DNA from 2 places in the Pantoea sp. RCC30.1 genome. Region 2 is predicted to be linked to the other one. Evidence: predicted binding sites of a transcription regulator. Region 2 holds the regulator's gene; the other holds the start of a gene.
The links. Region 2 encodes PurR, which represses purine synthesis genes. Its sites were predicted from a motif close to CANGCAAACGTTTGCNTG; they were not measured.
Positions count from the first base shown of each region.

Region 1 (4,229 bases), on a different contig from region 2:
TGCTGTGTCCAGGTAGCGGCCAGCGCATCGCTGAGCGGGACCAGCGGCGAGAAAAAGAGGTTAAAGCCGATCATGACCGTCAGCAGCCACATCCACTGCTCACCCACCCAAAAACCGGCGGCGAACAGGCAGGTCATCAGCGCCAGCAGACGCAGCGCCATAATCAACCGTGAAGGATTTTTGACCTGAGAAGCGATAAGCAGACTGCCGACAAAGCGTGCCACCATGCCACAACCGAGCAGGAGGCCAATCTTTTCAGCATCCAGGCCGGTGCCTTTCAGCCACACGCCCCAGAATGGCAGATAGATGCCGTAACAGAAGAAGTACGTGAAGTAGCCCAATCCGAGCCATCTGGCGGAGCCGATTGCCATATTCCCTCCAGCAGGTTTGCTGCCTGGCAGCATGAGTGGGCGCTACTCTGGCAGAGCCCTGCGCGACAGGCAATAAAAAAGGATGGCAACTGCCATCCTTTTTATGCTGTCTCACAACAGGTTAACGATTAAGCGTAGACCGGCAGACGGCTGCAGATTTCCAGCACTTTCTTTTTGGTGCGCTCAATGGTCGCTTCGTCATTGACGTTATCCAGCACATCGGCGATCCAGCCAGCCAGTTCGCGCACGTCCGCTTCGTTGAAACCACGACGCGTAACAGCAGGTGTACCAATACGGATACCGGAAGTGACAAATGGGCTTTTCGGATCGTTAGGTACGCTGTTCTTGTTAACCGTGATGTTGGCACGGCCCAGCGCCGCATCGGCTTCTTTACCGGTCAGGTTTTTGCTCACCAGATCGATCAGGAACAGATGATTATGGGTGCCGCCAGAAACGATGTCATAGCCACGCTCAATCAACACCTCAACCATCGCTTTGGCATTTTTTGCCACCTGCTGCTGGTAGGTTTTGAATTCCGGCTCCATCGCCTCTTTGAAAGCAACCGCTTTACCGGCGATAACGTGCATCAGAGGACCGCCCTGACCGCCAGGGAAGACAGCAGAGTTCAGTTTCTTATAGAAATCTTCGTCGCCGTTTTTCGCCAGAATGATGCCACCGCGTGGGCCAGCCAGCGTTTTGTGGGTGGTAGAAGTCACGACGTGTGCATGCGGGATTGGGCTTGGGTAAACATCTGCAGCAATCAGGCCAGCAACGTGCGCCATATCCACAAACAGCCATGCACCGACGCTATCCGCGATTTCGCGCATTTTCGCCCAGTCGCAGACGCCGGAGTAAGCTGAGAATCCGCCAACGATCATTTTTGGTTTGTGGGTTTTCGCCAGTTCAGCCAGTTCGTCGTAGTCAATTTTACCGGTCTCATCGATACCGTAAGCAACCACGTTATAGAGTTTGCCGGACAGGTTAACCGGTGAGCCGTGAGTCAGGTGTCCACCGTGCGCCAGGTTCATCCCCAGGATAGTATCGCCCGGCTGCAGTAGCGCGGTGTAAACCGCGAAGTTAGCCTGTGAACCTGAATGTGGCTGCACGTTAGCGTAATCGGCACCAAACAGTTCTTTTGCGCGATCGATGGCCAGCTGCTCAACGATATCAACGTACTCACAGCCGCCGTAGTAGCGTTTGCCCGGATAGCCTTCAGCGTATTTATTGGTGAGCTGAGAACCTTGTGCCTGCATAACACGCGGGCTGGTGTAGTTTTCAGAAGCAATCAGTTCAATGTGCTCTTCCTGACGCACTGTCTCCTGCTCCATCGCCTGCCACAACTCGGCATCGTAATCGGCAATGTTCATATCACGCTTTAACATCCGGATCTCCTGACTCAGCTAACTTTCTGACGGTATTTACCCCCCTTCAGGGGCGAAGGCCCACAGTGTAAACCGTTTTAACAGGTGAAGGTAGGGTGAACCGCCTCTTTTTACGCAAACGATTGGCTGGCTGCTGGCAGGGCTTTTTTACACCTTTTCACCCTGTTCGAACGCCACAATTTTTCTTCAGAATGTGACGGCAATTTCTCAGGATGCACCTAAAAGTTGCCACTCAAACAGCCAGAAATTTCCTCGGGTTATTTACATCGCAGACGAGACGACTATAAGATACATTTAAAATACAACTTTAAATAAGAGGCCGCTTTTATGCTTGATGCACACACTATCGCCACGGTTAAATCGACCCTACCTGCCATCGCCGCCTGTGGCCCTGCGCTTACCGCACATTTCTATGACCGCATGCTGTCGCACCATCCTGAACTCAAAAATGTTTTCAATATGAACAACCAGCGCAATGGCAATCAGCGCGAAGCGCTATTCAATGCCATCTGCGCCTATGGCGCAAATCTGGAAAATCTGGCGGTGCTACTGCCGGCGGTGGAAAAGATTGCGCAGAAACATACCAGCCTGAATATTCAGCCTGCGCAGTACGCCATCGTGGGTGAAAATCTGCTGGCAACCATCAAAGAGTTGCTGAATCCAGGCGAAGAGGCACTGGCTGCCTGGGGCCGGGCCTATGGAGTCCTGGCAGATGTCTTCATCAATCGTGAAGAGGAAATTTATCAGGCGACTGAGCAGCAAACCGGCGGCTGGCGTGGCAAACGTGCGTTTCGCATCAGCGCGATTGAGCAGCAGAGCGAGGTGATTAAAAGCTTTACCTTCAGTCCGGTAGATGGCGGCCCGGTAGCCGCCTTTAAGCCGGGTCAGTATCTGACAGTACATCTGCAACCCGCCAGTTTCGAACACCACCAGATTCGTCAGTACTCGTTGACGCATCTCAGCAACGGCAAAGAGTATCGGATTGCAGTGAAACGCGAGGCGCAGGGCACCGTCTCCGGCTGGCTGCATCAGAATGGCAACGTGGGTGATGAGCTGATGCTCGCCGCACCGCATGGCGACTTTTTCCTGGAAGTCGATCCTGCCACACCAGTAGCGCTGATTTCCGCGGGCGTGGGTCAGACGCCGATGCTGGCGATGCTGCATGCACTGGCGGCTCGCCAGCACCGCGCGCCAGTCAGCTGGCTGCACGCCGCAGAGAATGGCAAGCAGCATGCGTTTGGCGATGAAGTTAATGCTACTGGCGCGCAGCTCAACGATTTCGTCAGTCAGGTCTGGTATCGCGATCCCGCCGCTGTGGATGCCGGTCGCTATGACGCACAGGGCCTGATGGATATCAGCGTGCTCGCCGCACGTCTCACCTCACCCGACACCCACTTCTACCTCTGTGGCCCGCTGCCCTTTATGCAGCATGTGGTGGCGCAACTGCGTGATGCTGGTGTGGCAGACGCACGCATTCATTACGAACTCTTTGGCCCGCATAAAGGCATGTAATTGAGGCATAAAAAAAGCCCGCAGCGCGGGCTTCTTTATGCTGATAAAGCGCTGATAAAAAGACTATCAGATCGCCTCTTCATCCTCTTCGCCAGTACGGATACGCACGACGCGCGCCACGTCGAAGACAAAGATCTTACCGTCACCGATTTTGCCGGTCTGCGCAGTGCGCATAATGGTCTCGACGCAGGTATCAACGATATCGTCGCCCACCACCATCTCGATTTTTACTTTAGGTAAAAAGTCGACCATATACTCTGCGCCGCGGTACAGCTCGGTGTGCCCTTTCTGGCGACCAAAGCCCTTCACTTCACTCACGGTCATGCCGGTGATGCCCACTTCCGCCAAGGCTTCACGGACATCATCGAGTTTGAATGGTTTGATAATCGCATCAATCTTTTTCATGTCAGACCCTTTTTCACTCCCTCCATGGTCAGAGGGTTTATCAAGTATAAATGTTGCTGGCGCTGTCGGGCGGTAATATCCGGGATTCTTCAGGTTGCCGCAAGCGCTGTCAGATTATGCTGACCGCACCCATTTTGATTTGGGCCTGAGCAGGCAACCTGCCGGTATCACTTCACAGCCTTCGCTACTCTTTGAAATCACTGGCATCCAGTTCATGACGAGAGAGCAGCTTATAGAACTCCGTGCGGTTGCGTCCAGCCAGACGTGCTGCGTTGGTCACATTGCCTTTAGTCATCTGCAACAGCTTACGCAGATAGTTAAGCTCAAACTGATTGCGCGCCTCTGCAAAAGTCGGCAACGCGCTGTTCTCGCCGCTCAACGCCTGCTCCACCAGCGCATCGCTGATCACCGGCGATGAACTCAGCGCGACACACTGCTCAATCACGTTAACCAGCTGACGCACGTTGCCCGGCCAGCTGGCCGCCATCAGACGCTTCATCGCATCGACCGAAAAACTGCGAATCTGCGGTTTATGGCGTTCCGCCGCCTGACGTAACAG
Region 1 is NZ_JBXUHX010000008.1:85,295-89,523, reverse strand. Features, by position in the region: gene AC2LB6_RS09560 (3-phenylpropionate MFS transporter) at 1-371, opposite strand, end outside; gene glyA (serine hydroxymethyltransferase) at 500-1,753, opposite strand; gene hmpA (NO-inducible flavohemoprotein) at 2,081-3,265, shown strand; gene glnB (nitrogen regulatory protein P-II) at 3,332-3,670, opposite strand; gene glrR (two-component system response regulator GlrR) at 3,855-4,229, opposite strand, start outside.
Region 1: glyA (serine hydroxymethyltransferase) is a predicted target of PurR. The motif match lies at 1,865-1,882, and genes of this name have one in related genera.

Region 2 (4,229 bases):
CAACTGTGCACCGTTAAAGCGGTTGAGCAGAGCGCGACAGCCGAATCCACCTATTAAAAAGGCGAGGGTCTGGGGCACATAACTCAGGCCGATATCGGCGGGTGAGAGACCCAGATCCGCCAGAATAAACGGCGAGCCAGTCAGCCAGGCAAAGAAGCTGGCAGAACAGGCAGAGTAGATCAGCACGTTGCCGCTGTAGACCCGCGATTTCAGCAGCGTGAAGAAGCCCGGCTGCGCCTTTTTTTCACTTGCGGCTTTGCGAACGGTGGGCAGACGCAGCGTGGTCAGTATCAGCGCCATCGCAATCAGGGTCAGCACCAGGAAAATCGAACGCCAGTGGAAGTGGCCGATCAGCCAGGCACCCAGCAACGGCGCCAGCGCGGGAGAGAGCGCAACCAGCGGCATAATGGTGGCGAAGACTTTGTTGGCGCGCGCGGCAGGGTAGCGATCCACCACTAATGCCTGCCAGCTCACGGCCGCAGCACAGACGCCAATCGCCTGCACGAAGCGCAGCGCCAGCATCAGATAGATATTATTCACCCACAGCATGCCCGCACAGCCGATGCCAAACATGGCCAGTCCGGCCAGCAGCACAGGTTTGCGACCAATGCGATCGGAGAGCGGTCCCCAGAATAGCTGACCCAGGGCGAAGCCTCCCAGAAAGAGACTCATACTGGCGCTGATCAGGCCGGGTGAGGTATTAAAGGTTTGCTGCATCGCCCCGAAGGCGGGCAGGTACATATCTGTGGCTAAAAAGCCGAGCATGCTCAGCAGGGCAAGGTAAGGCATAAATCCTTTATTCGACAACATCTCATTCTCATTTTTGCAGGATAAACGCGGCAGAGTGTAAAAGGTGCGTTTGCTGCTGTGAAACGGTAATATTTGCCGATTGCTGTTAAAATTTTTGAAGGCAGATTATGTGGTCAGAATATGCATTAGAAGTGGTTGACGCGGTCGCCCGTGGGGGCAGCTTCAGCGCTGCCGCGCAGGAGTTACATCGGGTGCCTTCTGCCATCAGCTACACGGTGCGCCAGCTGGAGAACTGGCTGGCGGTGCCGCTATTTGAGCGTCAGCATCGTGAAGTGGTCCTCACCCCGGCAGGCGAGCATTTTGTCAGGGAAGGGCGCAGCGTCATCAAAAAAATGCTTGCCACCCGGCGACAGTGTCAGCAGCTTGCCAACGGCTGGCGCGGGCAGCTCAGCATTGCCGTTGACCGTATTGCAAAGCCTCAGCGCACCCGGCAACTGGTTAAAGATTTCTATCGCCACTTCCCCGATATGGAGCTCATCATCAGCTATGAAGTCTTTAACGGCGTCTGGGATGCGCTGGCCGATGGCCGGGTGGAGGTCGCGATTGGTGCCACGCAGGCAATCCCGGTGGGCGGACGTTTTGCGTTTCGCGATATGGGCACTCTCAACTGGCGCTGCGTGGTCGCGCCGGATCATCCGCTGACGCAGGCGAGCCAGATCGATGATGACACGTTGCGAAGCTGGCCATCACTGGTGCTGGAAGATACCTCGCGTGCGCTGCCACGCCGTATGACATGGACGCTGGATAACCAGCGCAGGCTGGTGGTGCCGGAATGGCAGACCGGGCTGGAGTGCGTACAGGCGGGATTGTGTGTGGCGATGGTGCCGGGTCATCTTGCCAGGCCACTGCTGGACAGCGGCCAGCTGGTTGAACTGACACTGCCGGTGGCGTTCCCGGACAGCCCCTGCTGCGTCAGCTGGGCTGAAGATCGCGCATCACCGGCAACAGGCTGGTTGCTCAGCTATCTGGGTGATGCGCAAACACTTAATCAGGAGTGGTTAAGCGAAGATTAACGGCGATAGTCGCGGAATGGACCATCGGCCACGGAACGGCGTTCAATCAGCGTAGGGTGGACTTCAATCGTTTGTGACACTTCACGCTTACTGGTGATGCGGTCCAGCAGCATATCCAGCGCTTTTTCACCCAACTGGGCTTTAGGCTGATGCACGGTCGTCAGGGCCGGTGCGAAATAGCGGGCGTTGCGCACATTGTCATAACCGATCACCGAAATATCCTGCGGGACGCGCAGGCCCATCTCGTCGGCGGCGCAAATCGCGCCCATCGCCATGATGTCACCGCCGCAGAACACCGCCGTTGGACGCTGTTTCTGCGACAGGATCTGCTGCATCGCCTGATAGCCTGACTCCGGCTCGAAGTCACCCTGCACAATCCACTCGGCACGCGGTTGAATACCCGCTTCTTCCATCGCCTTCAGGAAACCGGCGTGGCGTCCTCCACCAGTGTTGCGTTCCATCTGACCGGGGATAGCACCAATATCACGGTGTCCGCGTTCAATCAGATAGCGTCCAGCCAGATAGCCGCCCTGGAAAGCATTATCGAGCACCGTGTCGGTGAAGTCGGCGCGCGACTCGCCCCAGTCCATCACCACCATTGGGATATTACGGTTCTCTTCCAGCATCTGCAGCAGATCGTCCGGATATTCAGAGCACATCACCAGCAGACCATCGACGCGTTTCTGCGCCATCATGCTGAGGTAGGCGCGCTGCTTTTGCAGGTCGTTATGCGCATTACCCAGAATCAGCGTATAGCCTTTGTCAAAACAGTGATTTTCAACCGCTTCAATAATTTCAGCAAAATAGGGCGCTTCGCTGGAGGTGGCAAGCAGGCCCAGCGTCCTGGTGTGGTTCACTTTCAGGCTGCGCGCGACGGCGCTCGGCGAGTAGTGAAGTTCTTTTATCGCCTGCCAGACCGCGTTGCGTGTCTCTTCAGCGACAAAGCGGGTTTTATTGATGACGTGCGAAACGGTGGTCGTTGAGACGCCGGCGCGTTTCGCCACATCTTTAATTGTTGCCATGAAAATCGGACTCCAGTGCTTATCTAACTCTATGATAAGCGTAGTGTTAAACGTTTGCGTCTGCTCAGGGTTTTTTCCGCAAAAATGCAGCTTTTCTTGCCCGTAAACAGGCCGCTGGCGGAGAATAAATGCCTTAAAAGATGCGCAAACGGAATCAGAGTTGCGCGCGTTGCGCAACAGAGGCGGGATTCTAACAAGGCTGGACGGATAAAACGAGATTTTTACCGGGCTGTGTGGGAAAATGCCATATCCCTACAAATTGTGTGACTAAGGAGCAAACAATGAGTACCGATCTTAAACTGGCGTTAATGACCACCGCAGGCTGTCTGCTGATGATTGTGGCCTTTAGTTTTACTGCCATTCTGCACTAATAAAAAAGCCGGGATTATCCCGGCTTTTTCTGACTGTTCTGCTGCTCAGCGTATAGTTTTTGGCGTCATCACCCGACGGGCGCCAATGTAGTGGCGCTGCCAGTAATCTTCTCCTAATGCGCTGATCTGAATATCTTTACCGGTACGTGGCGATTGAATAAACTTGCCATCGCCCAGGTAAACGCCGACGTGGTCCGCAGTACCGCGACCGTTAATGCGGAAGAAGACCAGATCGCCTTTCTCCAGCGACTCGCGTTTAATTGGCGCTGCGTCACGCAGGTGATACATCTCGTTAGCGGTACGCGGGATCTTAAACTTCACCAGATCTTTATAGGCGTACCAGACCAGACCGCTGCAATCGAAACCAGTATGGGGTGACGTGCCGCCCCACTGATAAGGTTTACCCAACTGGCCCATCAGCTTGGTCATCGCGGTTTCACGTGCCTTCTGATAGCGCTGACGGTGGGATTTGCTCATTTTAATTGTGCCAGGTTCGCTGGTGGTGACCTCAGCGGTTTTTAGCTGGCGCTGATGACCATAGCGTTTCTTCTCTTTATTTTTTTCTTTGCTTTTGCTGATACGGGCGGTTTTAAGCGAGGTCTTCTTAGCAGGCGTCTGTTTCGCAGTGAGTTCGACTTTTTTCTGTTTTTTAGTTTTGAGTTTTTGAACAGGGCTGAGGCGAGTCTTTTTCGTCACCGTTTTTACCTGGCGACGTTTGCGGCGCTCATCGTCGCGCGCACTCTTTTTTTCTGCTTTATGCGTACTGACGTTCACCGGCGCGTGCGGTGAAGCAGCAGCGACGTTGAAAAACAGTTGCGCAAAGGCCAGCATCAAAAGCGTAATGATTAAACGCATAGTCCGTTGATTAGTTAAGTTGTCAGGGCCACTACGCACCGCGACAAAGTTGAGATTAATCTGATCCAGGATCAGCGCCCAGGCCATTCTAGTCCAGTTCTTTTAAAAACTGTAATGCCTTTTAATATTAATCTTTGCAACCCACGTAATCGCGCTGA
Region 2 is NZ_JBXUHX010000017.1:45,449-49,677, forward strand. Features, by position in the region: gene punC (purine nucleoside transporter PunC) at 1-810, opposite strand, end outside; gene punR (DNA-binding transcriptional activator PunR) at 918-1,823, shown strand; gene purR (HTH-type transcriptional repressor PurR) at 1,820-2,845, opposite strand; gene cydH (cytochrome bd-I oxidase subunit CydH) at 3,127-3,216, shown strand; gene AC2LB6_RS15720 (C40 family peptidase) at 3,262-4,071, opposite strand.